DNA from 3 places in the Providencia sp. LY12 genome. Region 1 is predicted to be linked to each of the others. Evidence: predicted binding sites of a transcription regulator. Region 1 holds the regulator's gene; each other region holds the start of a gene.

What was found. The regulator ArgR, encoded in region 1, controls arginine synthesis, uptake and breakdown. The targets are predictions, from matches to a motif close to ANTGAATAAAAATACANT.
Positions count from the first base shown of each region.
Region 2: the regulator ArgR is predicted to act here: its motif matches at 2,641-2,658, upstream of argA (amino-acid N-acetyltransferase).
Region 3: the regulator ArgR is predicted to act here: its motif matches at 3,226-3,243, upstream of argC (N-acetyl-gamma-glutamyl-phosphate reductase).

Region 1 is NZ_CM172594.1:4,028,735-4,039,596, forward strand. It holds gene ACY3ZI_RS19075 (helix-turn-helix domain-containing protein) at 172-489, shown strand; gene mdh (malate dehydrogenase) at 688-1,626, opposite strand; gene argR (transcriptional regulator ArgR) at 2,098-2,568, shown strand; gene ACY3ZI_RS19090 (DUF6122 family protein) at 2,676-3,086, shown strand; gene mpl (UDP-N-acetylmuramate:L-alanyl-gamma-D-glutamyl-meso-diaminopimelate ligase) at 3,139-4,518, opposite strand; gene fbp (class 1 fructose-bisphosphatase) at 4,682-5,689, shown strand; gene ppa (inorganic diphosphatase) at 5,828-6,358, shown strand; gene ACY3ZI_RS19110 (pyridoxal phosphate-dependent decarboxylase family protein) at 6,809-8,518, shown strand; gene ACY3ZI_RS19115 (gamma-glutamylcyclotransferase family protein) at 8,596-8,943, opposite strand; gene tamB (autotransporter assembly complex protein TamB) at 8,947-10,862, opposite strand, start outside.
Region 2 is NZ_CM172594.1:3,499,047-3,509,908, forward strand. It holds gene mltA (murein transglycosylase A) at 1-331, opposite strand, end outside; tRNA gene ACY3ZI_RS16695 (tRNA-Met) at 559-635, shown strand; tRNA gene ACY3ZI_RS16700 (tRNA-Met) at 723-799, shown strand; tRNA gene ACY3ZI_RS16705 (tRNA-Met) at 827-903, shown strand; gene amiC (N-acetylmuramoyl-L-alanine amidase AmiC) at 1,049-2,299, opposite strand; gene argA (amino-acid N-acetyltransferase) at 2,693-4,033, shown strand; gene ACY3ZI_RS16720 (hypothetical protein) at 4,149-4,724, opposite strand; gene recD (exodeoxyribonuclease V subunit alpha) at 4,749-6,641, opposite strand; gene recB (exodeoxyribonuclease V subunit beta) at 6,641-10,252, opposite strand; gene ptrA (pitrilysin) at 10,249-10,862, opposite strand, start outside.
Region 3 is NZ_CM172594.1:4,203,083-4,213,944, forward strand. It holds gene argH (argininosuccinate lyase) at 1-6, opposite strand, end outside; gene ACY3ZI_RS20005 (argininosuccinate synthase) at 84-1,304, opposite strand; gene argB (acetylglutamate kinase) at 1,372-2,148, opposite strand; gene argC (N-acetyl-gamma-glutamyl-phosphate reductase) at 2,183-3,187, opposite strand; gene argE (acetylornithine deacetylase) at 3,290-4,444, shown strand; gene metF (methylenetetrahydrofolate reductase) at 4,676-5,563, shown strand; gene gad (glutamate decarboxylase) at 6,230-7,630, shown strand; gene gadC (glutamate/gamma-aminobutyrate antiporter) at 7,708-9,246, shown strand; gene ppc (phosphoenolpyruvate carboxylase) at 9,309-10,862, opposite strand, start outside.

The DNA.
Region 1 (10,862 bases):
AAAACAACGACAGTTTCATAAAAATGAATTTTTAGAAAAAATCAGAAATTATTATTGGGAAATTCTGTTATTTTATTTCCAATAACAGAACGATTGCACTGAATGTATCACAATACTCTGTTAGATGTACCACTAACTCTACATGATTCTGAGTGAAAAAAGGATTAAAAAATGATGTTACGGAAATCAAACTGGCACCCAGCAGATATCATTGCAGCTTTACGCAAACGTGGAACAACCCTAGCGGCGATTTCTCGCGAAGCAGGGCTGAGCTCATCAACGCTCGCGAATGCGCTATCGAGACCTTGGCCTAAAGGAGAATGGATCATCGCAAACTTTTTAGGTATTCATCCATCGGAAATCTGGCCCAGTCGCTATTATGATCCAATGACGGGTGATTTATTAGAAAGAAAAGTTCGAGAAAAGCCAAAGAAAATCGAGGAAACAAGCGAATTAGCAAACAGGGAGCCAGAAGAAGAGAATATCTAAAATCAGTCGCTATTTTTGATCAGAACTGAAAGATAAAGCCCACTATTATTTTCTTTAAAAACAGCAAGGTTAATTCATTGTACCTTCAAGGGGTTTCCCCTTATTTTGATAAGCGAAAACTTATCGAGTATAAAAATAAAGGGCGGAATCGCATGAAAGCAACTCCGCCCTTATTTAAGCGCTAATTCTTAATTGGCATTAGCCATTAATGAATTTTTCACCTAATTCAATATCTGCTTTCAGTACGCTTAACATATCTTTCAGTGCTTTCTCTTCAAATGCACTTAATTTACCAATTGGTAAATGTTTTTCGATACCGTTTTTGCCTAATACAACAGGTTGAGCGAAGAAGCGAGCGTGTTCGCCTTCACCTTCAGTGTATACACACTCAACCACATTGCTTTCGCCTTGCAGACCACGGATCAAAGATAAGCCCAGGCGTGCTGCCGCTTGACCCATAGACAGTGTTGCAGATCCGCCACCCGCTTTAGCTTCAACCACTTCAGTACCTGCGTTTTGAATACGCTTAGTCAGTGCTGCGATTTCTTCATCAGTGAAGCTAACACCAGGAATTTGAGACAGTAATGGCAGGATTGTCACGCCTGAGTGACCACCAATAACTGGCACTTCAACTTCGTGAGTTTTCTTACCTTTTAATTCAGCAACGAAAGTATTTGAACGGATGATATCCAGTGTCGTTACACCGAACAGACGGTTTTTATCATACACGCCAGCTTTCTTCAGAACTTCAGCTGCGATAGCAACGGTTGTGTTCACTGGGTTAGTAATAATACCGATCAATGCTTTCGGGCAGGTAACCGCGATTTGTTGAACAAGGTTACGTACAATACCTGCGTTCACATTGAACAGGTCAGAGCGATCCATACCTGGCTTACGTGCGACACCCGCAGAAATTAATACTACGTCCGCACCTTTCAGTGCTGGGGTTGCATCTTCACCCGCAAAACCAACCACTTTAACGTCGGTAGGGATGTGGCTTAAGTCAGCGGCAACACCTGGAGTTACTGGCGCGATGTCGTAGAGGGAGAGTTCTGAACCTGCTGGGAGCTGGTTTTTGAGAAGAAGGGCGAGAGCCTGACCGATACCACCTGCTGCACCTAGGACTGCAACTTTCATTCTAAAACTCCTTAATTGTACTTTAAAATATATGAATTCATCTGACTACGCACTAAACACATTACTTATAAAAAACAATTCTTTAACAGTTAGAGAGAAGTGTTAACGCGAGATAAATCACCAACACAATAGTTCTATTCTAAACAAATTCCTTATCTGTTAATGAGATAACGGACACTTTTTTAACAAATAGTTTTTATTGCTATTGCATTTAACATTAAACCCAATTTTATTTGACGATTTATTCAGCACCGCTTAATTATTTAACAAATTTTTTACAGTAACTTATTGTTAAATCAATTTATTTTTAAGTTAAATTTCGAACCAACAATTTAAGATAAACCCCTTCTTATTACCAGAAAATACTTATCTAAAATCGCTCATTAAACACTCAAAAAATCAATTTTCTTGCATAAAAATGCACTTTTCAACATAATACAACTCAGTTTAATACCAAAAGATGGGTTAATTATGCGCACTATGTCGAAACAAGAAGACTTGGTAAAAGCCTTTAAGGCACTCCTTAAAGAAGAAAAATTCAGTTCACAAGCCGAAATTGTGATCGCTCTTCAAGAACAAGGCTTCGAAAACATTAATCAATCTAAAATTTCCAGAATGTTGACGAAGTTTGGTGCAGTACGTACCCGCAACGCAAAAATGGAAATGGTGTATTGCTTACCAACCGAGCCTGGTGTCCCTACTGCCACCAGCCCGCTGAAGAACTTAGTTCTGGATGTTGACTACAACCACTCTGTTGTTGTGATCCGTACCAGCCCAGGAGCAGCGCAGTTAATTGCCCGCCTGTTAGACTCCTTAGGCAAAGCTGAAGGCATCTTAGGCAGCATCGCTGGCGATGATACAATTTTCTCAACGCCAACCAACGATTTCACAACGCGTGAACTGTACGAAGCCATTTTGGTGCTTTTCGAACAAGAACTTTAGTCCTTTCGAAAAATTTTAGATATCGAAAAAGAGGGAACCCAGTTCCCTCTTTGTATTTTTAATTCTATAGTGACGCGTCTTCCACTGATTCATATCGAGATAAGCCCGTGTTATTTGAGATTTTACGGAATATCGTTCACTACGGTTTCCATTTTTTAGTGCCCTTTTTATTTGGCTATTTATTTTGGCGAAAAAACTGGAAGCTTGCTGGGCTCTTAATGGTTTCCACCATGGCTATCGACCTTGATCACCTTCTCGCCGATCCTATATTCGATCCTGATCGTTGCGGCGTAGGCTTCCACCCTATGCACACCATTTGGGCTGCTATTGCTTATGTCGTCTTATTTTTCTTTCCTTCATGGAAACTCAAAGCTATCGCCGTCGGCTGTCTGTTTCACTTATTGACAGACTCGGTGGATTGTTATCTTGGAAGTGTTAAAAAAGAGATGCAAGGCACGGTATTAAGCTGCTCCGGGCAACCAGAACGCGCAAACGTCGAGCTTCTTCAGCAGCTATAACGAAAAAGCCCTAACTGAAGTTAGGGCTTTGATTCACGATAGCGCTTATAGACTATTCGTCAGATTTGGCTTCGGCTTTATGTTTTAGTCCTACCAGCAGTTTTTCATGAATACCACCAAAACCGCCATTACTCATCACCAGGATATGGTCACCGGGCTGAGCCGTCTCAACCACCATATTGGCGAGAGTATCAATATCTGCGTGCCAACGCGCAGGCTGCACACAATGCTCTGCAATTTCAGTGACCATCCACGGAATATTGCTAGGTTGGAATAAGAAAACTTCATCTGCACGCCCTAAAGCTGGCGCGATATCATTCTTACTGATCCCCATTTTCATGGTATTTGAACGAGGTTCCAGCACAGCAATAATGCGAGAAGTACCACCTACTTTGCTACGTAATGCTTCTAACGTCGCTAAAATTGCCGTTGGATGATGAGCGAAGTCATCATAAACACTGACATTATTTTCAACACCACGTAACTCAAGACGGCGACGGGCGTTAATAAATTTATCCAATGCTAAACAAGCTTCTTTCGCAGGTACGCCAACATGGTGCGCAGCAGCAATCGCCATCAAACCATTTTGGATATTATGATTACCTACTTGAGACCAGTTTACTTCACCCACTTTTTGCTGCTGGTAATACACTTCGAACTGGCTGCCATCATGATTGAGTTTCACGGCATGCCACTCACCGTTTTCTCCCACCAATTCTTGTTCACTCCAACACCCCATATTCATCACTTGCTTGAGATTATTGTCGTTACTTGGCATAAAGATTTTGCCGCTACTTGGCACAATGCGAACCAAGTGATGGAATTGTTTTTGAATCGCTTCGAGATTTTCAAAAATATCCGCGTGGTCGAATTCGAGGTTATTCAAAATCAGCGTCTTAGGGCTGTAATGTACGAATTTGGATCGCTTATCAAAGAACGCGCAATCATATTCATCCGCTTCAATAACAAAGAAAGGGCTTTTACCAATCTGGGACGAAACATCAAAGTTCCCCGGAACACCGCCAATCAGAAAGCCTGGTTCATAACCACAGTCTTGCAGGATCCACGCCAGCATCCCCGCGGTTGTTGTTTTACCGTGAGTCCCTGCAACGGCTAATACCCAGCGCTCAGGAAGAACATGATCATGGAGCCATTGTGGTCCTGAAGTATAAGGTAAACCACGTTCTAATACGGCTTCAACGCATGGATTTCCACGGGTCATCGCATTCCCAATCACCACCATATCAGGGGTTGGCTCTAACTGCGCAGGGTCGAATCCTTGAATTAGTTCAATGCCTTGTTTTTCAAGCAATGTACTCATCGGTGGGTAGACGTTTGCGTCAGATCCAGTCACTTTGTGCCCTAACGAACGAGCCAAAATGGCTAAGCTGCCCATAAAGGTTCCGCATATGCCTAAAATATGTATGTGCATTCTTTTCCATCCAATAGCATGAGGTTTGTCACTATTCTACTCATCAATCACAGGTTTATAAATGTATTAGCCTATTAATCTTTTCTTTATTTAGATAAACTCTCCGCCCGAGGGTACAATAAAGACCCGCAAATTTCTGTCAATTTTATTCAGGACCTTCGTCATGAAAACATTAGGCGAATTCATCGTCGAAAAGCAACAAGATTTTCCTCATGCAACAGGTGAGCTGACTGCATTACTGTCAGCAATCAAACTGGGCGCTAAAATTATCCATCGTGATATTAACAAAGCTGGACTCGTTGACATTCTCGGCACAAGCGGTGTTTCGAATGTTCAAGGTGAAGTTCAGATGAAGCTTGACCTGTATGCAAACGAAAAACTGAAAGCGGCTTTGAAAGCGCGCGGAGAAGTCGCCGGTATCGCCTCAGAAGAAGAAGATGAAATCGTCATTTTCGAAGGTGACCGTGCAGAAAACGCGAAATATGTCGTTTTAATGGACCCTCTGGATGGTTCTTCGAATATCGATGTAAACGTTTCCGTTGGAACAATCTTCTCTATCTATCACCGTATTACCCCAATTGGCCAACCGGTTACAGAAGCTGACTTCTTACAACCAGGTAACCGCCAAGTTGCTGCGGGCTATGTGGTTTACGGTTCATCAACCATGCTGGTATACACCACTGGTTTTGGCGTTCATGCCTTCACCTACGACCCATCATTAGGTGTATTCTGTCTGTCTCATGAAAAAGTCATGTTCCCAGCAGAAGGTAAAATGTATTCCATTAACGAAGGTAACTACATCAAGTTCCCTATCGGCGTTAAGAAATACATCAAATATTGCCAAGAGCAGGATGAAGCAACCCACCGCCCATATACCACGCGTTATATCGGCTCTTTAGTGGCGGACTTCCACCGTAACTTACTCAAAGGCGGTATTTATATTTACCCAAGCACCGCTAGCCACCCAACCGGTAAACTTCGCCTTCTGTACGAATGCAACCCAATTTCATTCTTAGCGGAACAAGCGGGCGGTAAAGCAAGTGATGGTACTAACCGTGTGTTAGACATCATCCCAACCAAGCTGCACCAACGTGTGCCGTTCTTTGTGGGAACGAAAGCCATGGTTGAGAAAGCGGAATCCTTCATGCGTGAGTACCCAGACGCAGAATAATCAAACATTCCGTTTGACCTGAAGGCGAGACTCTCTCGCCTTTTTTGACTGAATTTCTCTCCAACTAGTGAGTTTTACCTCTCTTTGCGGCTATAATGTCCCCCACGTTATTTTAAGCACTCATAAGGATACATTTTAATGGGCCTGAACAATGTACCGGCAGGTAAAGAACTGCCTGAAGATATCTACGTAATCATCGAAATCCCAGCTAACGCTGATCCAATCAAATATGAAGTTGATAAAGAATCTGGCGCACTGTTTGTAGACCGTTTCATGTCTACTGCGATGTTCTATCCGTGCAACTACGGTTATATCAACAACACCCTGTCTTTAGATGGTGACCCAGTTGATGTTTTAGTACCAACTCCATACCCATTACAACCAGGTTCAGTCATCCGTTGCCGTCCAGTTGGCGTACTGAAAATGACTGACGAATCTGGTGAAGATGCGAAATTAGTTGCAGTACCGCACACTAAACTGAGCAAAGAATACGATCACATCAAAGATGTGAACGACATTCCTGAACTGCTGCGTGCGCAAATCACCCACTTCTTTGAGCATTACAAAGATTTAGAAAAAGGTAAGTGGGTTAAAGTTGACGGTTGGGAGAATGCAGAAGCAGCTAAAGCTGAAATCATCGCTTCTTTCGAACGCGCTGCAAAGAAATAATTAATCCCTTCTGTGGATAGAAAAGCACTGGTTTTGACCAGTGCTTTTTTTTACCTATACCTTCCCCTTACAATATTAATATTTTTTCACAATTTTATAATATTCAGATATATATATCGGTAGTTATATAACCCAAAATAAAACCAGAATTAAATTCCTGAATATTTAACAATCATTAAATTAATTGACTGATTTTAGCGGAAAATTCGAAATAATATCAATTAAAATTAAATATTACTCAGATTATAAATCTGTGATTGGCTTATCAATATAGGAATATATTTTCTTAGTAAAAAATAACTAGAATGACTTTTAACTTATTTATTATCATGATGTTATGATGATAAACCAGATGAATTAGTCAATTTGATATTATTTAAATCAATATAGATTCAGGTGTAGAGTATTTACATAAATCATTAATTGTATAAATGTAAATGGGAGTCTAGCGTGAATCAATCAGAGCTTCTTGCTCGCCAAAGTGCGAACCTACTCACACCCGAATTCGAACAGCAGTACCACAATATTGTGGCAAACTTTTTTAGCCGCGATCCAAATAAATGGCCTATTTTTAATGACCCAAAAATCCAAGCTATCACCCAATTTCGCAAAACCACACTCGCAGACAATCAGTTAATCAATCAATATCCAAATGGCGCTCAGTGGTTCAATCAATTGGCTCAGCAATCCCATGTCCAGCAGCAAATTAATTTACCCGGAAATCAGCAAGATACCCTGCTAGCTTTTGCTTCCGCATTATGTAAAAACTGGGAAAACCCGTTGTCCGTCGAAAACGTGATTGCGATGCCTTCAGACCCTGCATTATATGGCTCTATGCTTGGTCTTTTAGGCAATCCCAACATGGTTTATTGCGAATATTCCGGCGTCGCCGATTCCATGGAAAAAACAGTGATTAAACAAGTCGCTAACTTAATTGGTTATGATGAAAATCAAGCTTCTGGATTGTTCACTCAAGGCGGGACCATGTGTAATTTATATGGTTACCTATTTGGCATTCGCAAAACATTAAAAGATTCTCGCCAACTGGGTATGTCTGTGGATCAAGACTACCGGATTATCAACTCCCAAGGCGGCCACTACTCCAACATGACTAACCTGTCATTACTGGGGGTGGATATTCAAAACAAAACCATTCGTATTAAAGTCGCCTCGGACAACACCATCGACTTGTATGACTTAGAGCAACAGATCCGCGCCTGTTATACCGTTCACTGCAAGATCCCCGTGATCTTATTAACCGCAGGTACCACAGATACCTTTGGTGTCGATGAAATAAAACAAGTTTATGAATTGCGAAACCGCCTGTGTGAAGAGTTCGAAGTAACAGAAAAACCGCATATTCACGTGGATGCAGCCGTCGGCTGGCCAATAATTTTCTTTATTAATTATGATTTTAATACTAACCCGCTTGCTATCAATGAAGCCACACTGTTTGGATTACGCCACACTGTAGAAAAATTCAAACAGCTTAAATATGCCGATTCCATCACTATCGACTTCCACAAATGGGGCTATGTTCCTTACACCTCGAGCTTAGTGATGGTACGTGATGGCAATGACTTCAAAGCCCTTGAAAACTCACCGGAAAACTTCACGTACTTTGAACATGATTTAGAAGGGCAAACTCACTTGCAATCCACCATTGAATGTAGCCGCAGTGGAGTTGGGATCTTTGGCGCCTATGCAGGGCTGCATTATCTTGGCATTGAAGGGTACCAAACCATTATTGCTCACTGCCTACAAAATGCTAACTACATGCGCAACCAGTTAATTGAAATGGAAAATACCGCAGTCATGGTGCCTCAAAACCAAGGACCTAGTGTCGGCTTTCGCCTTTATTCCCCTAAATTGAATGCGGATCCACAGGACATTTTTAACTATGAATTAAGTTGTGCGAGCGATAAAGCCGCTTATGAAACCATGATTAGAAATAGCAAATGGCACCGCAATCTGTTCTTAGCACGCGGTAAAGCCGGGCTATTCACCAATTGGGTGGATTCCATCGCCTGTTCGACTTATGCGGAACATAACCGTTTTGTTTATATACCGGGTGAAAAAGCGGTCTTTATGAACCCAACGACAGAACGCCATCATATTGATGAGTTTGTAAAAATGCTCAAAGCCATGAGCCACGCTTAACATCCATAAAAAACGCCGACCACTGAATCTTCAGTGCTCGGCGTTTTTCTTGATGACTCATACAGATAAACTACTGATTACTCTTCTTCATGGCGCTTTAGCCAATCACCACTTTTGATTTTAGGCAGGCCTTCAACTGAGTGTTTATAGAGATAAATCCACGCATTACCGTAAGGTGTTGGAATTAACTCACGCTCATAATCTTGTGAATTTTTCTTCAGTTCGTCTAACTCAGTCAGAATAGACGGATTGATACGATAAACCTCGCATTCAATCGTGCCATTCCCTCTGATAACCGCTGGATAATATCCAAGGTCATACAGTTCATAGCCTTCTAGCTTATGCTCACCTAGCAGCTGAGCATAAGTCATCCAGTGATGATTCCCTTGCTTGCGCCTTAAACTGCCATAAACAATGATACGCATATATTAAAACTCGAATTGATAAAGCAGGTCCAAAGCCTGATTAACGCCAGAAACGGCTTCTAAAAACAGTTTCGGCATGACCCTATAGCGTAAAGTGAGCGTCGCTAAAGAATCAAATATGCCAACTCCATACTTAACTTGCAAGTCGTTCGTAATTTTCCCACTCACAACCACTTTCGAACTGTCACCCACCCCTTGCGTATCGACGGCTAAATCTGACACTCCAAATGTTTCACCAATTTTACCTACCAATTGACCACTTTGAGCAACCCCCAACCCGATCAACATCGAGGTCATTTGTGACCCATTCGCATCACCGCTATCGAGCCCTTCCCCTCTTAACAGATAGGAAAGTGCCTCTTGCTGGGTTTTTGCGGGCTCAGAGAATATCTCAACTTTTGGTTTATCGGCAAGTCCTGTTACCTTCACACCGGCAATCACATCATCGGCGGTGTTTTCAGGATTACGAATTGCTTCTAAATTTAAGAACGGCTGATCAGCAGGTCCCGAGAATTGAATCAGCCCTTTACGCACAATCAAATCTTGCCCATAAGCGCGGAAACGTCCTGATGGAATATCTACCTGGCCATTTAAGCTTAACCCTTGTTTATCCTGAGCAACTTTTAATAACCCAGTTAACCGAGCTTTTAATCCGAATGCATCCAGACGCACATCATTGCCAATATTAATATTTAAATTGGTTTGAATTGGAATCGACGACTGTTTCGGATTGATCGGTTTTAGCTGGTCATCCAGCATGACCACATCCGAAGACGCACTCACCGCAGACTCAGGTAATTCTTGCACCGTAATACGCGCCCATGGAATAGTGACGCTACCATTTAAGGTCAGCAATTTCGGCGACGCTTCCAGAATCAAGTCAGGCTGCACATCAATTTTGATCATTGGCGGCAGAGAAACTCGTAAGTTATTCCCTCTTGCCAATACTTTCGCTCGCCATGCATCAATGTTGCGCCAATCCGCATCACCATCGATATTCAGGTAACCCTCTGGCGTTTTGATCTGCCCAGTCATCACGGAACTGGTACCATTAAAGTTAACTGCTAATTGGCTATTTTGGATATCAAACGGGATCAGCCCAGACTTCACTTCTAACCCAGATAACGTGACATTACCGTTCATTAGCGGGTTATGCGCCGAGCCACCAACACGTAGATTTGCATTCAGGTTGCCATTCGCAATGTCTTTTTCGCCAAGTAGCGGTTTAATTAAACCTAATGTAATGGCGTTAATTTCAATGTTGCCGGAGAGTAAGCGCTTTCTTTCGAGGTCAGAAATTTGCACATTACCTTTAAATTGACCGTTGTCTGCGATTTTCAACAGCCAGTTCAGATCCGCGCGACCATTCTTCATACCTGCATTTAATGTCAGCGTATCAAACGCGATAGGTAAACGTGCACCATCAACAAACTGCACGACTTTGACTCCATCACCGCTCAAATCCACTTTCACTTGCGGCAGGCTACCATCCGCTTTCCAAATAGCATTTGCACGCCCGGTGAATACCCCATTTACGCGAGTATCACTTGGCATAAACGGTTTGATCATTGCAAGGTCAAAACGTTCTAATACAATATCAGCGCTACCACTTTTACCCGCTTTAACCGGCTTCGGTACACACACGCGAGCATTCGGGTTGACCCAGCAATGGCTACCAATGACCACTTCTTGCGTGGTGTTATTGTAGTTCAAGGACATGGCTTGATTCAGGCGCCATTCCCCAACCTCAGTATCAAATAAGGTATTGCTTAAGTTACCTTTCCACACTTCCGTTTGACGATCAAAGCCCCCTGCCAGCGCGAGCTGTCCAGAAACTGGTTTGCCCGTCACATTCAGTTTTAACGTATGCTGTTTTTCAGTCCCTTTAGCATCTAGCGTTAGGTTACTAATGGCTAAAT
Region 2 (10,862 bases), 530 kb from region 1:
TGTCCATCCCTTCCATTTGGAAAGCCGACAAATTAAAACGCGATAACTGAGCAGGATCGCCCCCTGCCATTAACCAGTTTTCTATTGCATGGTAAGTTTCATTATTGTTATTGAATAAGCGTGGTGATGCATTTTGAATTTCCGTCACTTGACGATTAAAATCCGGCGCATTTATTGGTCGTCCTTGCACGTTAACTTGATTAACTTGTTGCAAGTCACTGTGCAGTTTACCATCTTTATATTGTTGCCCTTTATCTGTTGGATGAGATTGACACCCAGCCAATAAAGAAAAGAAGACGCCCGCGATTAACCCTTTCTGCCATGAATTCATCTTTATACCACCTAACCCATATCCAATATGAAGCGCACAATAGCAAACCCAAATTGAGAATGAAACGGCTATAAATATTTAGTGAGGTTATTTTTGGGTTAGAAGCCTTCAAAGAACAAAAAAAATACATTTTGTGCGTTTTTTAAACACTAATTAATGAAAAATGAAAAAAAAACACGAAAAAACTTGCATCAGATCTCATCCCGAGTATAGTGCCGCCTATCGGACGCGGGGTGGAGCAGCATGGTAGCTCGTCGGGCTCATAACCCGAAGGTCGTTGGTTCAAATCCAGCCCCCGCAACCAATTTCTTGATTTAGTCAAACTTGATTCAGTCAAAGTAAATTCAGCAGTAAAAACAAAGTAGTATCCCAAAGTAGTGAAATATTCAGGCGCGGGATGGAGCAGCATGGTAGCTCGTCGGGCTCATAACCCGAAGGTCGTTGGTTCAAATCCAGCTCCCGCAACCAATTCCTGATATATTTAACCTCTTCAGTCGCGGGGTGGAGCAGCTTGGTAGCTCGTCGGGCTCATAACCCGAAGGTCGTTGGTTCAAATCCAGCCCCCGCAACCAATTCTTATTTATTCTTTTCTTTGTCTTTCTTAGTTATATCAAAACCCAAACAGATTTTTAATCACTTAATTTCTTGTTTTCAGCCAATAAAAAAGGCGACTCACATTACTGTTTGCCACCTTCTTCGACACCAAAAATATCACGATTAATTACGGATAGCTAACTCGCCCCCATTACGGAAATAAGCTTTGATCCCTTCAAAAATCGACTCAGCCATTTGCTGTTGGAACTTAGCTGTTTTGAGTTTACGCTCTTCTTCTAAGTTACTGATAAAGGCTGTTTCCACTAAAATAGATGGAATTTCGGGGGCTTTTAATACCGCGAAGCCAGCTTGGTCCACTTTGTTTTTGTGTAGCCGGTTAACGCGCCCCATACGTTTTAAAACTTCATCCCCAAACTTTAAGCTGTCATTGATCGTTGCCGTTTGCACCAAATCTAACATGGTATGGTCGAGATACGCATCGCCGCTTTTACTCACCCCACCAATTAAGTCAGCTTCGTTCTGAGTTTGAGCAAGGTAACGCGCCGTGTTACTGGTTGCCCCTTTCGTGGAGAGTGCAAAGACCGATGAACCATTCGCTGAACGGTTGGTAAAGGCATCCGCATGAATAGAAACAAACAAATCAGCCTGCATTTTTCTCGCTTTCGCCACGCGGACTTTTAATGGAATAAAGACATCCTCATTACGCGTCATATATGCCCGCATTTTCGGATCTTTATCAATCAGCGTTTTCAAGCGACGGGCGATTTGTAAAACCACATCTTTTTCACGGGTCTTATACTTACCAATCGCACCGGGGTCTTCCCCACCATGCCCTGGGTCAATCATAATAACAATCGGCCTATCGGTACCCGCTTTCCCTGGTTTTTTCGCCTGTACTGGCATGCTCTCTTCTAAATCACCTTTGTTGTAATCTTCAAGGAGCGCCAATAATGGGTCATCGTTGGTTTCAACGCCTTTACCCGGATAGAAATCCATAACTAAACGGTGTTTAAATTCAGCGACTGGCGGTAGGGTAAAGAATCGAGGAGACACTTTGTTTTTAACTTCAAAAACCAAACGTACCGTTTTAGGATCAAACTGCCCGACTCTCACTAATTTTAAGTAAGGGTCTCGAGACTGAATTTGGCTTCCCATATTCTTAAGAACGTTATTTAATTGAACGCCCTCTAAATCAACAACAATACGCTCAGGATTGTTTAAAACAAACTGGCGATACTTTAAAGGAATGCTGGATTCTAGAGTAATACGGGTATAACTCGAGGCTGGCCAAATACGAACAGCAACAACGCTACTACTGGCAGCAAAACCGAATGGGCTGACACTTAATAGCATAACTGCCGCCGCACCTTGCAATAGGCGACGTTTTGATGGGCTGTGATCTTGATGACTCATCAATAATTCCGAATCTATATCCTGAAAAGTTTAATAATATCTAAGACAAGAGATAATATATTAGCGACTAATTCGCACTCTATCTAGTTCTTCATCCTTTGTCATTACCAATCTATTCTATTTATATCCCAGCACGCATCTATTCAATGCAATATAAACGCCATACTTGCGTAATTTAAATAGTTAATGATGCTCAATTGCCGAATAACATTTATTGGCAATAATCTGATATGCAGATTGCGTTGTTGTGATTATATCCATTTATATTTAGAGATATGTAAACCTTAAAAATAAATTTGTTACTTTTATTGTCCTAACTTTTACTTGATATTTCCCACCAAAAAGAATAAAAATACAGTTATTGCGAATAAAAATTCAGTTAAGAAGGTGATTATGAAAGAGCGCAGCACCGAGTTGGTTGATGAATTTCGCCATTCGGTACCTTATATAAATGCCCACCGTGGCAAGACATTTATCATCATGCTTGGCGGTGAAGCAATTGCGCATGAAAATTTTCCTAGCATTGTCAATGATATAGGGCTACTTCATAGCCTTGGCATTCGTATTGTCGTTGTTTATGGCGCTCGACCTCAAATCGAAGAAATCCTTGCTGAGCATAATTATGACGCCATTTATCATAAACATACCCGTGTCACTGATGCGAATACCCTTGAATATGTTAAGCAAGCTTCTGGAGCATTGCAGCTTGATATTACGGCTCGTTTATCGATGAGTTTAGGTAATACACCATTACAAGGGGCGCACATTAACGTCGTTAGCGGTAATTTTGTGATCGCACAGCCTTTAGGTGTTGATGATGGAATTGATTATTGCCATAGCGGTCGTATTCGTCGCATCAACGAAGATGCCATCAATGCTCAACTCGATAATGGATCTATCGTGTTAATTGGTCCCGTGGCGGTTTCCGTAACAGGTGAAAGCTTTAACCTCACCTCGGAAGAGATTGCAACTCAGCTTGCTGTTAAAATCAAAGCCGAAAAACTGATTGGTTTCTGCTCATCTCAAGGGGTGGCTGATAAGGACGGTAATATTCTGTCTGAGCTATTCCCAAATGAGGCGGAAACACGGATCCAAGAATTGGAGTCTGAAGGAGATTATTACTCTGGAACAGTTCGCTTCTTGCGAGGTGCAGCTTCCGCTTGTCGCCGAGGTGTACGCCGTAGCCACCTACTTAGCTATCAAGAAAATGGCTCGCTGATCCAGGAACTCTTCTCCCGTGATGGTATCGGTACGCAGATAGTCATGGAAAGCTCAGAAAAAACTCGCCGTGCAAATATCAATGATATTGGTGGGATTTTAGAGCTAATCAGACCCCTTGAGCAGCAAGGTATTCTGGTTAGACGCTCACGGGAACAACTCGAAATGGAAATCGATAAGTTCACAATCATTGAACGCGATAATTTGGTTATCGCCTGCGCAGCACTTTACCCATATCCCGAAGAAAAACTCGGGGAGATGGCTTGCGTGGCAGTACACCCTGATTATCGTAGCTCCTCTCGGGGTGAAGAACTGCTACAGCGGGTTATGACACAAGCTAAGCAACTAGAGCTGGACAAGCTGTTTGTCTTAACCACAAGGAGTATTCATTGGTTCCAAGAACGTGGTTTTATTCCGGCAGAAATTGAGATGCTTCCAGTCAAAAAGCAGGCTCTTTATAACTATCAGCGTAAATCAAAAATCTTAATGCTGGATATTAAAAGCCAAGCCGCTTGAAGTACTTCAGAAAGTTGGCAAACAAAGTAGTTCGCCATACTCTCTAACTCGCGTTTATAAACCCAGATATTCAAGTAATACTCTGGGTTTTTCTTTAATGCGACCTAATATTAAGTTAAGCGATTTGCACCACTCGGCATTTTTCGCACAATGGATTTTGCTCTAACAATGGACGTAAAATCGCTTCCATTTCAGCAAAAGAGGTACCGTAAAAATAGAATGCAGTTTCTGTTGGACCATCCCAAACACCGTGGATCCCGCCGATATCTTCGACCGCTTCATCAAGCTGATCAAAAAGATCGTTAATATCATTATTTTCATAGACTTCATCCGCTAAATCTGTGCCATTGAAATAAATCGCCAGCCCTTCATCCGCTCCAAAGTCGATTTGAACGTCTTCACCATGAATAGTTAAGCGAGAGCCTTTAGGGGCTAACATCGCCGAAAACATTTGAATAATCAGGCTGATATTCTCATCACTTGCATCACTTAGTGCCAATTCAATATCGCACTCAGCAACTTCGCCATTTTCACCTAATTGGGTACCACCACCACTGACTTGGATTTGCCCTTCTTTGCCTAATTTTTCCATAGCTTGATCAAATGCATCTTCCAAATCTGCACGGCGAGCAGGATCAATTTTGGCATTCAATGTTACTGTCACGGCGGTCATTTGTTGCTGATTTTCCATATTGGTACCTTAAATGTCTGGGAATTAATTTAACTGCTCAAACTGTAGCGCTAAGCCACTACGGCGTTTAGTGGGGGTTTCTATCGCACGACGTAACACCTTTTTACTGCCATACAATGAAAGTTCGTTCTTAGCTCGTGTCATCGCGGTATAGACGAGCTCTCGGGTAATCACCGGCGAATATACATAAGGTAAAACCAAGGCGGTATGAGCAAACTCCGAACCTTGAGATTTATGAACAGTCATCACGTAAGCCGTTTCATGTGCTGGCAGTCGATTTGGTTGGATCCCGCGAATGGTGCCATCAGGAAACTGGAAGTAGGCTCTCATCTGCCGCTCTTCATCTAACAAGATAATACCAATATCGCCATTAAAGAGACCTAGTGCACTATCATTGCGGCTGATCATAATCGGTCTTCCAACATAGTGCTTATGCTTCAAATTATATGGTTTTGTAATTAACCCTTGGCGATGAAGTAATTTTTCAAGTTTGTCATTTAGACCTGAAACCCCGTAAGCCCCTTCCCTCAATGCGGTAAGTAGACGGTATTGATTAAATTTATGTAGGACATCGGCAGGTTTTTCCCTCGCTTTAACGGCTAATAAATAGTGCTGATAAAACCCGACCGCATCTAATAACATATTGGCGTAACTTTCGCTCATTTCGGCTTCGGCGTCTTTTTCGTTATCTGGCATGGCACTAGGGATATAGTTATGAATATCCGTGAAATTCTGCGCAAGAATATCATCCACCCGCTTCACATTTCCGGTATTGACGGCAAAAGCTAGCTGACCAATTCCTGAATCGGCAGAGAAACGGTAGCTGTGTCTTAATAGACATAAGCTATCACGGATAGCAGGCCCTTTATTTGAGGTGAATTCACTTAATGAGCATCCAGCCAATCGCTCCAACTGAGCGGCTCGTTCAGGGCTATAGCCTTTATTCGCAAAACGGCAGATATCCCCTAAAACAGCCCCCGCTTCAACAGAAGCGAGCTGATCTTTATCGCCTAAAAATATCAGTTTGGCAGAGTCAGGCAGTGCTTCAATGAGCTTACCCATCATGGGCAAATCTACCATTGAAGCTTCATCGACAATCAAGATATCGAGCGCAAGCGGATTATCACGATGATAACGAAACTGCTGGCTTTCAGGTTGAGCACCCAATAGTCGATGTAACGTTTTGGCTTGAGTGGGAAGTAATTCACGCTCATCGTCATTTAATGGTAGCTGTTTCATCGCATACCCTAATGACTCCGTTAAACGCGCAGCGGCTTTACCTGTTGGGGCAGCTAATTCAATACGTAAGCGATGTTGCTGCTGATGACCTAACTTAATCAGCGCTGCTAAAATTTTCGCTACCGTTGTTGTTTTACCTGTTCCTGGTCCCCCGGAAATGACTGAAACTCGACTCGTTAACGCAACAGCGGCGGCAATTTTCTGCCAATCTATCTGCGTTGACTCAGGGAATAACGTCGTTAAAATCAGCTGAATTTTAGCATTATCAACATCAGATAATTCAGTCTCTGAAAAGAAGTGAGCTACGCACTGCTCGTATTGCCACATACGCTGGAAATAAAGAAAATCACCTGATAGCAGCAATGGGGCAACAGACTCTCCTCCGACTTCACACACAGATTCGCTCGATAATAACGCCGCTCTGATAGAGGCTTGATTTGGCTCCCCAATCATGTGCCACAATTGCGCTGTAAATTCAGGGTGTCTTCCCATAAATAACACGTCAGGACGAATATCATCCAGTGCTAAACAGACATGCCCAGACATGGTTTCTGCGCTAAGCAGCGCAGCCACTAACAATAAAATCGGGTTATCTTCATTTGCAACGTTATAAGCGAATTGCACATCAAGAGGTGTGAATATACGCGCTTCAATAGCTTGATTAAAAAACGCTTTCATCATTGTGGCTCCTTAGATTGAGCATCATGAAATAGCGCATCAAACTCACTGATAAATTCAATTGTTGGTCGATAGAAAAAGACACCATTTTGAGAATCTATACGTTCCGTACCCCGTAAAAAGAGATAATAAACGCCACCAAAATGAGTTTCATAATCGTAATTTGGCATCCTCTGTTGTAAAAAACGGTGTAATGCCAGCGAATAGAGCTGATATTGCAGATCATATCGATGGTCAATCATTGCTTCAGCTATCGCCTCTTGAGTGTAATAAGAGGCATCTTCGCCTAAATAGTTGGACTTATAATCCAATAAATAAAACCGCCCTTTCCAACAGAAGGTTAAGTCTATAAAGCCTTTTAAAATACCTTGTACCTGCTCAAAATTAAGCGGAGGACAATATTTTGATAGAGGATCATACTTGTGAGTAACGCGATCAACATCTTTTGCATTGAGCAAGCTATCAATCGGTAAATAGAACTGCATTTCATCCAGTCTATCTTGAGCTGGAATAGCCGACAAACAGAGCCCATCATCGGCTAACGGTACATTCAAAATGGCATCCAACCAGCCTTGTAACATAGGAACCCATTGAGTATCAAAGCCTGCTACTTGCAGTTTTTCTTCTAGCCATTCGGAAGAAATGCCACCTGAAAAATCAATTTCTTCCATTAAGCTATGTAAAAATGTACCGGGTGTAGCGCCTTTAGGGAATTGGTGAGGGGTCAGCTGATTTTCTTGTATTTCTTGTGTCTCGACATCATGACTGACTTCAATATCCATCTTAGGGGCTAATGAGTTAGCAAATTGCTCGGCCGATAAGGTTTGATCTTCTTCTCCATGGGATGCGCTATAACTCAAACCCGAATAGCTTGTTACACGCCAGCTATCATCAAAGTGTCGAGAAACCACCCTCGCTGATAACTCATCGCTGGTCTCTTTAGTTAAATTCAGCCTTACCATTTCAGGGGAGTTTATCGGTTGCACATCAATCACATCATTACTGAGTGCATCGAGCATGCTGCTGAGTAATACACTGTCACCTTCTTGCCCTTTTTGCAGCAAATATCCCAGCGCGGATAGGTGCAAATCCGTATTACCTGATTTTTTACGGTTACCTTTGATAAGCGGAGCGACTCCGACACTACAGTGATAAATAGCGCGAGTGAGTGCCACATACAATAAGCGTAAATCCTCAGCTAAACGCTCTTCATCCGCTAATTCGACATACACTTCGGTATCATCAAGATCGAGTTTCGCTATGTAATCATCACGGTCGTGAAACAGACCTTTTGATTGAGCTAGGAAGTTACTGGCAAACGGTAACCAAACAATTTTATATTCCAACCCCTTGGATTTATGAATGGTGCTGATTTGTACTAAATGCCTATCACTTTCAAGACGCATTTGTTGTGCATCTGATTGATGGTCAGGGTGGGCAATCTGCTGCGCTAACCAACGGGTTAGTGTGTGCTCACCTTCAAGCTGGAGAGACATCTCTTGCAGTAATTCCCCAATATGCATGAGATCCATCAAACGACGTTCACCTTCAGAACCCAATAGCAAGGTTTCAGCAATATGCCTTTGAGACATAATCCCACGTAACATGGGTAGAACACCGCGTTTACGCCAAATTACAGCATAGTGAGCAAACTCATCAACGACATTTTCCCAGGCTTTTTCATCGTAATTTAGGCTATCAATATCTTCTGCCGTTAAGCCCAATAATCCCGTCGCTAAGGCACTGCGCAATACCCGTTCTTTTTCTGGTGTTAATACGGCCAATAATAGCCAGAGAATTTCTTTGGCTTCTTGGGTCGCAAACACGCTTTCTCGATTTGATTGAAACACCGATGGGATATTAAGTTGATTTAGCGCATCACGGACCAATATCGCCTCACGGCGGCTCCGAACTAATACGGTGATATCTGAGGCCTCTACAGGCGTTTGCTGCTGCTTATTTTCAAAGTAGGTTGAACCTTGCAGACCACCAGCAAGATATTGCCCTATTTGCGCCGCACATTGCTGTGCCATGGCTTGTTCATATTCCGAAACAGAGACCGCTTCAGCGTGCTGCTGCCAGAAAGTAAGCGCTTTCACTTCTTTCCCATCATGGATCAGTTTTTTGTGGCTATTATGAGCCGCAAAATTAACGCTTTGAAATGGAATTTGTTCAAAAATAAATGGATTTTCAGCGTGATGGAAAACCTGGTTTACAGCTTCAACCATACTCTGGGATGAGCGATAGTTTGTTTCCAACGTATAGTGAGCACTAACTTGCTTTTTCGCCGCAATATACGTGAAGATATCCGCACCACGGAATGCATAAATGGCTTGTTTCGGGTCTCCGATAAACAGCAATGCAGTATCATCAGTTTCCCGATAAATACACTGAAAAATACGATATTGCTGTGGGTCAGTATCTTGAAACTCATCAATCATCGCAACTGGGAAACGCCTAGCAATTGCTTCGGCAAGTAATGCCCCACCATCTTGATGCAACGCTTTATCTAAGCGAGTCAGTAGATCATCAAAACCTAACTCACCGCGTGTTTGCTTCTCATGAACAATAGTCTGGCGTACTTCACTAATCGCTTGAGGAATAATCAAATCTTTAATCGTCAGCGCTTGGGCAAGTAACTCATCAACTAATCTAAAGACTGCATGAGAAGGCCCTGAGCCGCTTTTAGATTTTTCATCTAATCGAGATTGCGAAAAACGCTCTAAGATATCTTTTGGCAGTTGATAATCATCAGTGCTTTGCTCTGCCCATTCGGTTATTTTTTCTAACCATGTAGGTAAATAACGTGTGCTGTAGCTGCGTTTGTCTACATCAGAATCAGAAATTAGCTTTTCAAAATCAGCAGAATTTTTTGTCCATAAATCTTTTAAATTCTGAATTAAACCAATCAAACGTTGATGACGTTCTTCAAGAGTTTCAGGTAATTCCGGCTGATTGATAATAAAGGGAATATCCCCTTGCAAGAACGGCTTAATTTCGTTCAAGAGTGCTTCAGGTCCATTCCACTCAGCATGAACCACTTTGGTCATCGAATAATCCAGAGGATAAAAATGACGACGCCAAAAGTCCGCACAAGCTTGTTTCTGGATAGGAAACTCATCTTGGATCATGGTTTGTTCAAACAAAATGCCTGATTCAAACGCATTGTGCGCTAACATTCGTTGGCAAAAACCATGAATGGTGTAAATAGCGGCTTCATCCATTTGGCGCTCAGCGGCTAATAGCCAATTCGCCGCAAAAGCGCGTTGCTCTTCACTTGGTAACTCCGTTAATAGTGTGAGATATTCTGGTTCCGATTCGAATCCCAATCCATTACGTAAACACGCCAAACGCATCTTATGGATGCGCTCACGAATACGCCCGCGTAATTCATTGGTCGCCGCCTCAGTAAAGGTCACAACCAGAATCTCTTCAACACTTAAAGGTCGAGGGAATGCATTTTCATTCCCTAAACCTAATAATAGGCGCAGATAGAGGATCCCTATCGTATAGGTTTTACCTGTACCAGCCGATGCCTCAATTAACCGCTGTCCACGTAACGGGAGTTTATAGGCATCTAACAATTGGGAACTCATCTGCACCTTATTCACTCAGCATTTTCCTTGATAGGCAACATTTTCTGAAGATCTGAAGCTTGTGGGTACAATACCCAGTTTTTCAGTTTTGCATACCCTGATTTCTCATCAGCACCCTGACCAATCACTTGAGATGCCATCGCCAAACCTTGGTGTTTTAAAACCGCATTTTCATAATATGCAATCACTTCAGCTTGAGTGGCTGTCTCTAATCTCGATAAGACTTTATCTCGAGAGTCAAAACTGAAAATATTACGAGAAAAATCGGAACCATAGCGCCCAACCTCTTCATAGAATGTTTGTGGCGGCTGTTTCATTTCCGTAATAATCGATTGTTTATATTGTTCAAATTCAGCAGAAGGTAATTTTTTCAGCTTATCCAAAGTGACTTTATAGAAATCTTGATAGCGAGTATTGAGATAATCTGGTGTTTTGGCATTACTTTGCAGCAAGAAGCCAATACCCCACTGATCACCAAGCCCCACCTTGAAAGCAAATACGGCATAACCTAGTTGCTCATTGGTTCGTAATTGGTCGTAAAACCACGGCTGAACAATTTTAGATAAAATACCAGACAGAACCGCACCATCGATACGGTCATAACCATCAGGAATAAATAACTCGG
Region 3 (10,862 bases), 170 kb from region 1:
TGCCATAACGAGTCCCTACCTGATTGATAAAATAAGTGTCTGCCCGACAGCCTGATTTGGCTGTCGGGGTCATACCGATAAAACTATTTTGCTTTGTTCTGTTCTTTCAGCGCACGAATACGTGAAGAGAGCGAATAGAGACGGATAAAGCCACCAGCATGGCTATGATCGTAAACTTCATCTTCACCAAATGTTGCAAACTCTTCAGAGTACAGGCTCTTATCCGCTTTCTTCTGGATAGCAGTCACTTGCCCTTTATACAGTTTCAGAACCACTTCCCCCGTCACATCCTGAGCCAGGGATTCTGCCGCTGCTTGCAGAGAATGACGAAGTGGCGCAAACCAGCGACCGTCATACACCACATAAGACATTTCCAGACCTAACTGCTCACGCCACTTGTAGCTATCGCGGTCTAATACTAATTGCTCAACACCACGCAGCGCAGCCATCATGATGGTGCCCCCTGGGGTTTCATAGCAACCTCGGGATTTCATACCCACTAAACGGTTTTCTACGATATCGATACGACCCACGCCATGTTTTGCACCCAGCGTATTTAATGTTTCTAAACAACCCAATGGAGACAGGGCTTTACCGTTCACAGAAACCACTTCACCGTGTTTCACACCCACAGTCACCAGCTCAGCTTCATCCGGTGCGTCTTTCGGATCAACCGTCCATACCCAGCAATCTTGGTTGGCTGCATTCCATGTGCTTTCTAATACGCCACCTTCGGTAGAAATGTGCCATGCGTTTTCATCACGGCTGTAGATTTTCTCTAAGCTAGCGGTAGTTGGAATATTACGTTCTTTCAGGTAATCCAGCAGAGCTTCACGGGAACGTAAGTCCCACTCACGCCATGGCGCAACAACTTTCAGTTGTGGTGCTAAAGCGGTGTAAGTGCTTTCGAAACGCACTTGGTCATTACCTTTACCGGTTGCGCCGTGCGCGACTGCGTCTGCGCCAACTTTCAATGCGATTTCAACTTGCGCTTTAGCGATAATTGGACGCGCCATTGACGTACCCAGTAAATAGCTACCTTCATACAATGCACCCGTTTTCAGTACTGGGTAGATATATTCCTTGATAAACTCTTCGCGCAGATCAACCACATAGCATTCAGAAGCACCTGATTGCAGGGCTTTTTTCTCAACACCGACTAAGTCTTCTCTGTCTTGACCCACATCAGCAACGAATGCCACGACCTCACAGTCATCGTAGTTCTCTTTTAACCATGGAATGATAGCCGACGTATCTAATCCACCGGAGTATGCTAATACAATCTTCTTAATGCCCTTTTTCATAAATTACCTGTCCCAATTCTTTTAAAATAAATGTTTGATTTGTCTGTTTGCTTGCTCAGTTCTTCATTCAAGAAGCAAGAATTCGTGTGCCAATCGCGGTGCCATTAAATAATGATGGCAACTGTTCCGCATGACGCCAGCTTGCAATATCCACCGGACGTTGCAATGTGGAAGCCGCTTCTAAAGCCGCATTCACTTTGACTATCATTCCATCAGTGATGATGCCTTGATCGATAAGTTTCTGGGCTTTGGCGGTGGTCATTTCATCAATCTTTTGACCTTTACCATCTAAAATACCGCTCACATCAGAAAGCAGGACTAAATCTGCATTCAGTGCTTGGGCAATCGCTGTCGCGGCTTGGTCTGCATTGACGTTCATCAGTTGCCCCTCTTCGGTGATCCCGATAGAGCTAATGATGGGTAAATATCCCGCAGACAGTAATAATTTCAGTAACTTCGCATCACCCGCTTTCGCGCTACCCACATGGCCTAACTCATCATTAATTTGCGTAACCACTGCGCTGTGTCCATCCCCAAGGGATAAACCCACCGCTTGCAATTGATGTTTAATCGCCCATGCCAACAAGGTTTTATTCGCCGTTCCGGCTAACGCACCAGTAATAATGTCGATTTGGTCTGCTGGCGTAACGCGCAATCCTTGCTTTTTCACGACGGGTAATTGCAGTTTTTGCATTAATTCATCGACTAAACACCCACCACCGTGAACAATCACCAGCTCACGTTGATGAGCTTGACGGTAGGTTTGGATCGCCGTAAATAATCTTTCTAAGGCTTCTTCGCTATCGAGTAACACACCACCCAATTTAATGACTAAAGGTTGCATGGGGATTTATCCTTAATAAATTGCCATAAGAGCATTAAAGTAATGACTGCGTTTCGTTGAAACCAAACCGAATATTCATGCACTGAACGGCTTGCGCTGCGGCACCTTTTAATAGGTTATCTTCTGTACCCACTAAAATCAGGTGCTCACCTTTCAATACAAAGCCGATATCACAAAATGGCGTGCCAACCACCGATTTCAGTGCAGGAACCCCCTTGTCATATAAACGAACTAACGGTTTGTTGTGATACACATCTTTAAATGTTTGGCTAATTTGCTCCGCTGTAACGCCGGCTTTCACTTTGCAAGTGATGGTCGCCAGTATGCCCCGTGCAAAATTGCCTAAATGTGGCGTGAAAATCACATCTCTACCTAGATGCGTCGCGATTTCAGGTTGATGACGGTGAGTGAAAATACCGTAAGGCTGTAAGCTCACTTCGCAAAAGCTGTTCGTCATGGAAGCTTTGCGCCCTGCCCCTGAAACGCCACTGGTCGCATTAATGACTGGCCACATGTTCTCATCGAGCAAATCCGCTTCAATCAGCGGCTTTAATGAAAGTTGAGAAACCGTTGGATAACACCCCGGTACCGCAATCAGCTGAGCTTGACGGATTTTATCTGCCTGCCATTCCGCTAAACCGTAAACTGCTTGCATTAACCACTGGGTATTTGTATGTTCGAAACCGTAGTATTGCGGATAAAACGCCGCATCTTGAACACGATAAGCACCCGAAAGGTCAAACACCACGCAACCCGCTTCAAGAAACTGGGGCGCGATGTCATGGCTCACTTCATGGGCGGTCGCGAGGAAAACAACATCGACCCCTTTTGCTGCCTCAGCCACATCGGTAAGCGGCTGAACCGGAAGGTCGATAATGCCTTTATACTGGGGATGTAAATCAGAAAAGCATTTACCTGCATCCGCACTTTGTGCGGAAACCATCAGCCCAGAAAGATGAATATCGGGGTGACGTTGTAAGTAAGCGGCTAATTCTGCTCCAGTATAACCACTGGCCCCGACAATGAGTGTGTTCAACATGTGTTTTCTACCTTGTACTCGTGACCCAAACAGTTTAATGTGTATTTTTATTCAAATAAAGTGCATGAATATTGATACTATTATGGATAAAGGCTGTCAACAGTGAATATTAAATTACCTGCATTTATTGAGATTTATCGTCAATTAATCGCCACTCCGTCGATTAGTGCGACCGATTCGCAACTCGATCAGAGTAACCGAGCGCTGGTGGAGCTATTAGGTGGATGGTTAGAAACCTTAGGCTTTACTGTGAATATTCAACCGGTCCCTGATACCCGAGATAAATATAACCTGTTAGCCTCGATTGGCGAAGGTAACGGAGGGTTGATGCTATGTGGTCACACGGATACCGTGCCATTTGATGATGGTCGCTGGAGTAAAGATCCGTTCAAGCTCACCGAACATAATGGCAAACTGTATGGGCTAGGCACCGCAGATATGAAAGGCTTTTTTGCCTTTATTATTGATGCACTGCGAGATGTTGACCTCAGCACCTTAAAGCGCCCTTTGCATATTCTCGCCACGGCAGATGAAGAAACCTCGATGGCTGGTGCTCGCTTTTTTGCCGCTAGCACGCAGTTGCGTCCTGATTTCGCCATCATCGGTGAACCAACTTCATTGCAGCCTATTCGCGCGCATAAAGGACATCTTTCCAATGCCATTCGTATTACAGGTCAATCTGGGCATTCCAGTGATCCAGATAGAGGCGTTAATGCCATTGAATTAATGCATGAATCTATCTCTCACTTAATGACCTTAAGAAATACATTGAAAGAGCGCTATAACAACCCTGCGTTTGTGATCCCTTATCCAACCATGAACTTCGGTCATATTCATGGTGGTGATGCAGCGAACCGAATTTGTGGTTGCTGTGAATTACATATGGATATTCGCCCACTGCCAGGTTTAACGTTGCAAGATCTGGACGAGCTACTCAATGAAACTCTCGAACCCGTTCGTGCAAAATGGCCGGGTCGCTTAGCCATTGAAGAGATGCACCCACCAATCCCCGGCTATGAATGCCCCACAGATCATAAAATGGTGGCAGTCATTGAGCAGCTATTAGGTAAAAAAGCGGAAACTGTGAACTACTGTACGGAGGCGCCATTTATCCAAGAACTTTGTCCAACACTGGTGCTGGGTCCCGGCTCTATTGAACAAGCCCACCAGCCTGATGAGTTCATCGATATGAGCTTTATTGAACCAACCCGCCAACTCATCAGCCAAATGGTCGAGCACTTCTGTTTTACTGAATAATGTTGTACTGCATGCGGAGTCACTCGGCTCCGCATCTTCCCATCATGAATTTTTCTCTTGTTGCGTCTGAAAAAACATCAATTCCAAATTTGATTTAGGAGTTGACTCTCACTCAATATCGCGTAATCTCTATTTAGACGTCTAAACGTATAGAAGTACAAAAGAGTGCATATAATCGAATAACGAAAATAATCATTAAATAATGAGTTTCTTGAGGCGAGGTCACAGGGTATGAGTTTCTTTCACGCAAATCAGCGCGAGGCGTTGAACCAAAATTTAGCTGAATTAGATGGGCAGATTAATGTCTCATTTGAATTTTTCCCACCTCGCTCAGCAGAAATGGAACAAACATTGTGGAAGTCTATCGATAGGCTCAAGGTCTTAAAACCGAATTTTGTCTCTGTCACCTACGGTGCTAACTCCGGTGAGCGAGATAGAACCCATAGCATCATTAAAGATATCAAAGATAAAACAGGATTAGTGGCAGCACCGCACTTAACCTGCATCGATGCCAGCCCTGATGAACTAAAAACCATCGCGCGCGATTACTGGAATAACGGTATTCGCCATATTGTGGCATTACGGGGAGACCTTCCTAATAACAGCCGTAAGCCCGATATGTATGCTGAGCACTTGGTTGAGTTACTGAAAACGGAAGCTGACTTTGACATTTCCGTCGCCGCTTACCCCGAAGTACACCCTGAAGCTAAAAGTGCTCAGGCAGACTTAATCAATTTGAAGAAAAAAATTGAAGCCGGAGCCAACCGCGCCATTACCCAATTTTTCTTCGATGTTGAAAGCTACCTACGTTTTCGTGACCGCTGCGTAGCAACGGGCATTGATGTGGAAATCGTACCGGGAATTTTGCCAGTTTCTAACTTCCGCCAACTAGAACGTTTTGCCAAAATTACCAATGTGCGCATCCCAAGTTGGATGAATAGAATGTACGAAGGCTTAGATGATGACCCTGAAAGTCGCAATCTTGTTGGTGCATCAATTGCCATGGACATGGTGAAAATTTTAAGTCGTGAAGGCGTAAAAGATTTCCATTTTTACACCTTAAACCGCTCTGAATTGACTTACGCCATTTGCCACACATTAGGCGTTAGACCAAAATAATTGGGTGTTAGGTTGAAGTAACCACTTCATTCCTATCACTTATCGGGTTAATTCATTTATCGTGAATTAACCCAGTCATATTCTCCTTCCCTCTATTCTATTTATCGCCATTCTCTATAATTCCATTTTACATAGTTAATGCAGACTCAAACTAATCATTATTAGACTAGATATTAAAATTATGACATAAATAATTCATTGAATATGTCCAAATAGAATTAAAATACAGTAAATATTTAATTAAAAAACCGAAATTAGATCAATCCAAAACAAATAGTCGTTTAGTGATGCGCTGATTAATATCATTAAAAATCACATAAAACGCTATTTTATCCTTATTCACCATTATTTACCTGATAATGAAAATATTATTTTTCAATAGCTTACAAAACCAAAGAAACCACATATCCCATTGATGCAACTCATTTTTTCACATTGAATGACGTAGTGAAAACCCAGATTAACAATGTTGATAAATTGTTATACCTGATTAACTTCGAATTTAAATCATATTTACCATAAAAACAAATAATCAAAACAACCGCTATTAAAATAAGACTTTCGTTTAAAGAACTTTATTCTAATTTATTTTTATGCTTATATGAAAATATAAGATTATTGATCATTCCTAGTAATAACATCTCAATTATTGAGGAGATTCGTTGTATGAATAATAAATCAGTATCTTCAAAATATAGTGAATTAGATGATATTTATGCTTCATTTGATTTATCCCAATCCTTACCAAAAACGAAATTCCCAATCAAAGAAAGCGACCCGAGAAATGTATTTAGTGCAGTTCGTGATGAGCTAATGCTAGATGGTAATTCCCGACAAAACTTAGCGACATTTTGCCAAACATGGGTAGATGACGAAATTCGCAGTTTGATGGATCTCTCTATCGACAAAAACATGATTGATAAAGATGAATATCCGCAAACCGCTGAAATTGAAAACCGCTGCGTGCATATGCTCGCTGACTTATGGAACTCTCCTGACGCACTCAATACATTAGGCTGCTCAACGATTGGCTCTTCAGAAGCCGCAATGTTAGGGGGTCTGGCGTTAAAATGGCAATGGCGTAAAAAACAAGCCGCCAAAGGAAAACCCACCGATAAACCTAACTTAATCTGTGGTCCTGTCCAAATTTGTTGGCATAAATTTGCCCGTTATTTTGATGTCGAACTGCGTGAAATTCCACTTGAAGGCGACCGCCTGATCATGAGCCCTGAAGAAGTTCTCAAACGCGTTGATGAAAATACTATCGGTGTCGTTCCGACTTTAGGTGTGACGTTCACTTGCCAATATGAGCCAGTGAAAGCAGTTCATGATGCATTGGATAAACTGCAAAAAGAAACGGGCTTAGACATTCCTATTCACGTGGATGGTGCAAGTGGTGGTTTCCTCGCGCCTTTCTGTGCGCCTACACTGGAATGGGATTTCCGTTTACCTCGCGTTAAATCCATCAACGCATCTGGACACAAATTTGGTTTAGCGCCATTAGGTGCCGGTTGGGTAATTTGGCGTGAAGCGAAAGACCTCCCAGAAGAGCTAATTTTCAATGTGAACTACCTTGGCGGTAACATGCCAACCTTCGCATTAAACTTCTCTCGTCCAGGTGGACAAATCATTGCACAGTATTACAACTTCCTGCGTCTTGGTCGCGAAGGCTACGCTAAAATTCATAATGCTTGCTATGCCACCGCGCAATACCTTGCCCGTGAAATTGAAAAACTGGGTCCATTTGAGATGATCTTTGATGGCGATAGTGCCAAAGGTATCCCAGCGCTGGCATGGAAATTAAAAGACGGAGCGAAAACTAGTAACTACTCTTTATATGATATTGCAGACAAACTACGTAGTCGCGGCTGGCAAGTTCCCGCTTACTCAATGCCTGCAAACCGCGAAGACCTGGTGATCCAACGTATTTTAGTCCGTCATGGTGTCAGCCTAGACCTCGCCTCACTGCTCATCGAAGATTTCAAACGCACCCTCGAATATTTCGAGAAACACCCTGTCAGTACACCACTTTCTGAAGAAGAAAGCGGCGGTTTCAATCACAGCTAATCCTTAGTCGTTTATCCAGTCGGCGTATTCATTTATGCGCCGACTGACTTCGTAAAACATATGACAGGAGAATAGGCATGGCGACGTCAACAACAGCTCCAGCCGCAAAACAACTCACCTTGTTAGGTTTTTTTGCGATCACCGCGTCTATGGTGATGGCGGTCTATGAATATCCGACATTCGCCACATCGGGTTTCAGTTTAGTCTTCTTTTTACTCTTAGGGGGATTGCTATGGTTCATCCCCGTAGCCTTATGTGCTGCCGAAATGGCCACCGTTGAAGGTTGGGAAGAAGGAGGGATTTTCGCGTGGGTTTCCAACACATTGGGAGAGCGTTGGGGATTTGCGGCAATTTCATTTGGTTATCTGCAAATTGCGATAGGTTTTATTCCGATGCTGTACTTTGTACTCGGCGCCCTATCCTACATATTAAATTGGCCAGAACTTAATACTGATCCCATCACCAAAACCATCGGCGCTCTGGTGATTTTATGGGTTCTCGCCTTTACTCAATTTGGTGGAACTAAATATACAGCAAGTATCGCAAAAGTTGGTTTCTTTGCTGGGATTTTATTACCGGCTCTCATTCTCGTTGGGCTAGCGATTAGCTACTTGGCAAGCGGTGCACCTTTAGCTATCGAGATGAGCACAAAAACCTTTATTCCTGACTTCACTCAAATCGGCACGTTAGTGGTCTTTGTCGCCTTTATTCTCAGCTACATGGGTGTTGAAGCCTCAGCAACCCACGTCAACGAAATGAAAAACCCCGGTCGAGATTATCCTGCGGCAATGTTTTTATTGATGATTGCGGCGATTTGCTTAAGCTCTATTGGCGGTTTATCGGTTGCTGCCGTGATCCCTAACAGCGAAATCAACCTGTCTGCAGGTGTGGTACAAACCTTTGAGGTTCTCGTTACCCACTTTAATTCCACCTTAGAGTGGGCAGTACGGATTATTGCTGCGTTGCTGTTACTCGGCGTATTAGCGGAAATTGCCTCTTGGATTGTGGGACCTTCCCGTGGGATGTATGTCGCTGCACAAAAAGGAATTCTGCCGAAAAGCTTTGCCAAAGTGAATAAAAATGGCGTGCCAGTTACGTTAGTGATTTCCCAATTACTGATCACCACGGTGGCGATTATTGTCCTCACTAACACGGGTGGCGGCGGAAATATGTCCTTCCTGATAGCACTGGCATTAACCGTTGTTATTTATCTGTGTAGCTACTTTATGCTGTTCCTCGGTTATATGCATTTAGTCTGCAAACAATCTGATAAAAAACGGGCATTCAACGTTCCGGGCGGTAAAAGCTTTAAATTGTTAATCGCGTTTGTTGGGTTAGTGATCTCAATTCTGGCATTTGTGGTGTCATTCTTCCCACCAAGTTCATTGCCGGGCGGAGCAGATGATACGACTTACGTGACGCTGCTCGCGGTCAGTTTTGTAATTATCTTCCTGCTGCCTTTTGTGATTTATGCATTCCACAATAAAGTAGGAAAATCCACCAACGTCTCCATGGTTCATATCAAAACTCACAATGCCCCAACGAACCATTTCTTTATCCACCCACGGGCACGTTCGCCTTATCATTTGATCCATAATGATCAAAACAAAAAATAACGTTCGACCGTAAATGAAAAAGGCTGCCAATTGGCAGCCTTTTTACTGACAGAAATTAATTGCTAGCCCGTATTACGCATACCCGCCGCAACACCAGCAATGGTCACCATCAACGCTTGCTCCACACGTGGGTCTGGATGCTCTTGTTGACGAGAGCGATGCAATAGCTCAGCCTGCAATACGTTCAGTGGATCGGTATAGACGTTACGTAGCGCGATGGATTCAGCAATCCACGGTAAATCCGCCATCAACGCTTCATCTTTAGAGACCGCTAAAACACTCTTAATATCTTCAGATAACTGGTCACGCAGCTTTTGTCCCAGTGGCCATAAACGTTTCTCAACGAGGCAATGGTCATAATATTCCGCTAACCATAGATCGGCTTTCGCGTACACCATTTCCAGCATTGCAATACGGGTTTTGAAGAATGTCCACTCTTGCCACATTTCATCCAGTACCGCTTGCTTGCCTTCTTTTTCGATGACATGTTTCAACGCCGCACCTGCCCCTAACCATGCGGGTAACATCAAGCGGTTTTGTGTCCACGCGAAAATCCAAGGAATAGCGCGAAGGGTCTCAACACCCCCAGTAGGACGACGTTTTGCAGGGCGAGAACCTAATGGCAATTTGCCCAGCTCTAACTCTGGGGTCGCCGCACGGAAATACGGGACAAAGTCAGGCTGTTCACGCACATAATCGCGATACATCGCGCAAGATACATCTGACAACGAATTCATTACTGCCTTCCACTCTTCTTTTGGCTCTGGCGGTGGCAATAAGTTGGCTTCGAGGATAGCGCTCGCGTACATGGCTAAACTGCTAATCGTCACTTGCGGGAGACCAAACTTAAAGCGGATCATTTCGCCTTGTTCCGTCACACGCAACCCGCCTTTTAAGCTTCCCGGTGGTTGGGAAAGTAGTGCAGAGTGCGCTGGCGCACCGCCACGACCAATGGTGCCGCCACGACCGTGGAATAGTGTCAGTTTCACGCCTTCTTTATCGCACAACTTAATCAGGGCATCTTGTGCACGATACTGCGCCCATGACGCTGCCATCACACCCGCATCTTTTGCCGAGTCGGAGTAACCAATCATCACCATTTGGCGATCATCAATCAGCTCACGATACCACTCAATGCTAAGCAACTTAGTCATCACGCTTTCGGCGTTATTTAAATCTTCCAGAGTTTCGAACAGTGGCGCAACCGGCAATTTAATGGAGGCACCCGCTTCTTTTAGCAGGAGTTTGACGGCTAAAACGTCGGATGGCACTTTCGCCATCGAGATCACGTAAGCGGCGATAGAGTCATTTTTCGCTTTAGCGATAACGCGGCAAGTTTCGAATACTTCTTGCGTTTCTGCTGTCGGTTGCCAATCTTGTGGGATCAGCGGACGGCGCGATTGCAGCTCAGTCAGTAAGAAATCTTGCTTCTCTTGTTCTGACCAATTGCCATAGTTACCTAGCCCCAAATATTCTGTCAGCTCAGACAGCGCATCAGTATGGCGAGTGCTTTCTTGGCGCACATCGATACGCACCAATTGCAGACCAAAGCTGCGAATACGGCGTAGCGTATCTAGCAGTGAACCATTAGCAATAATGCTCATATTGCAGGCAAC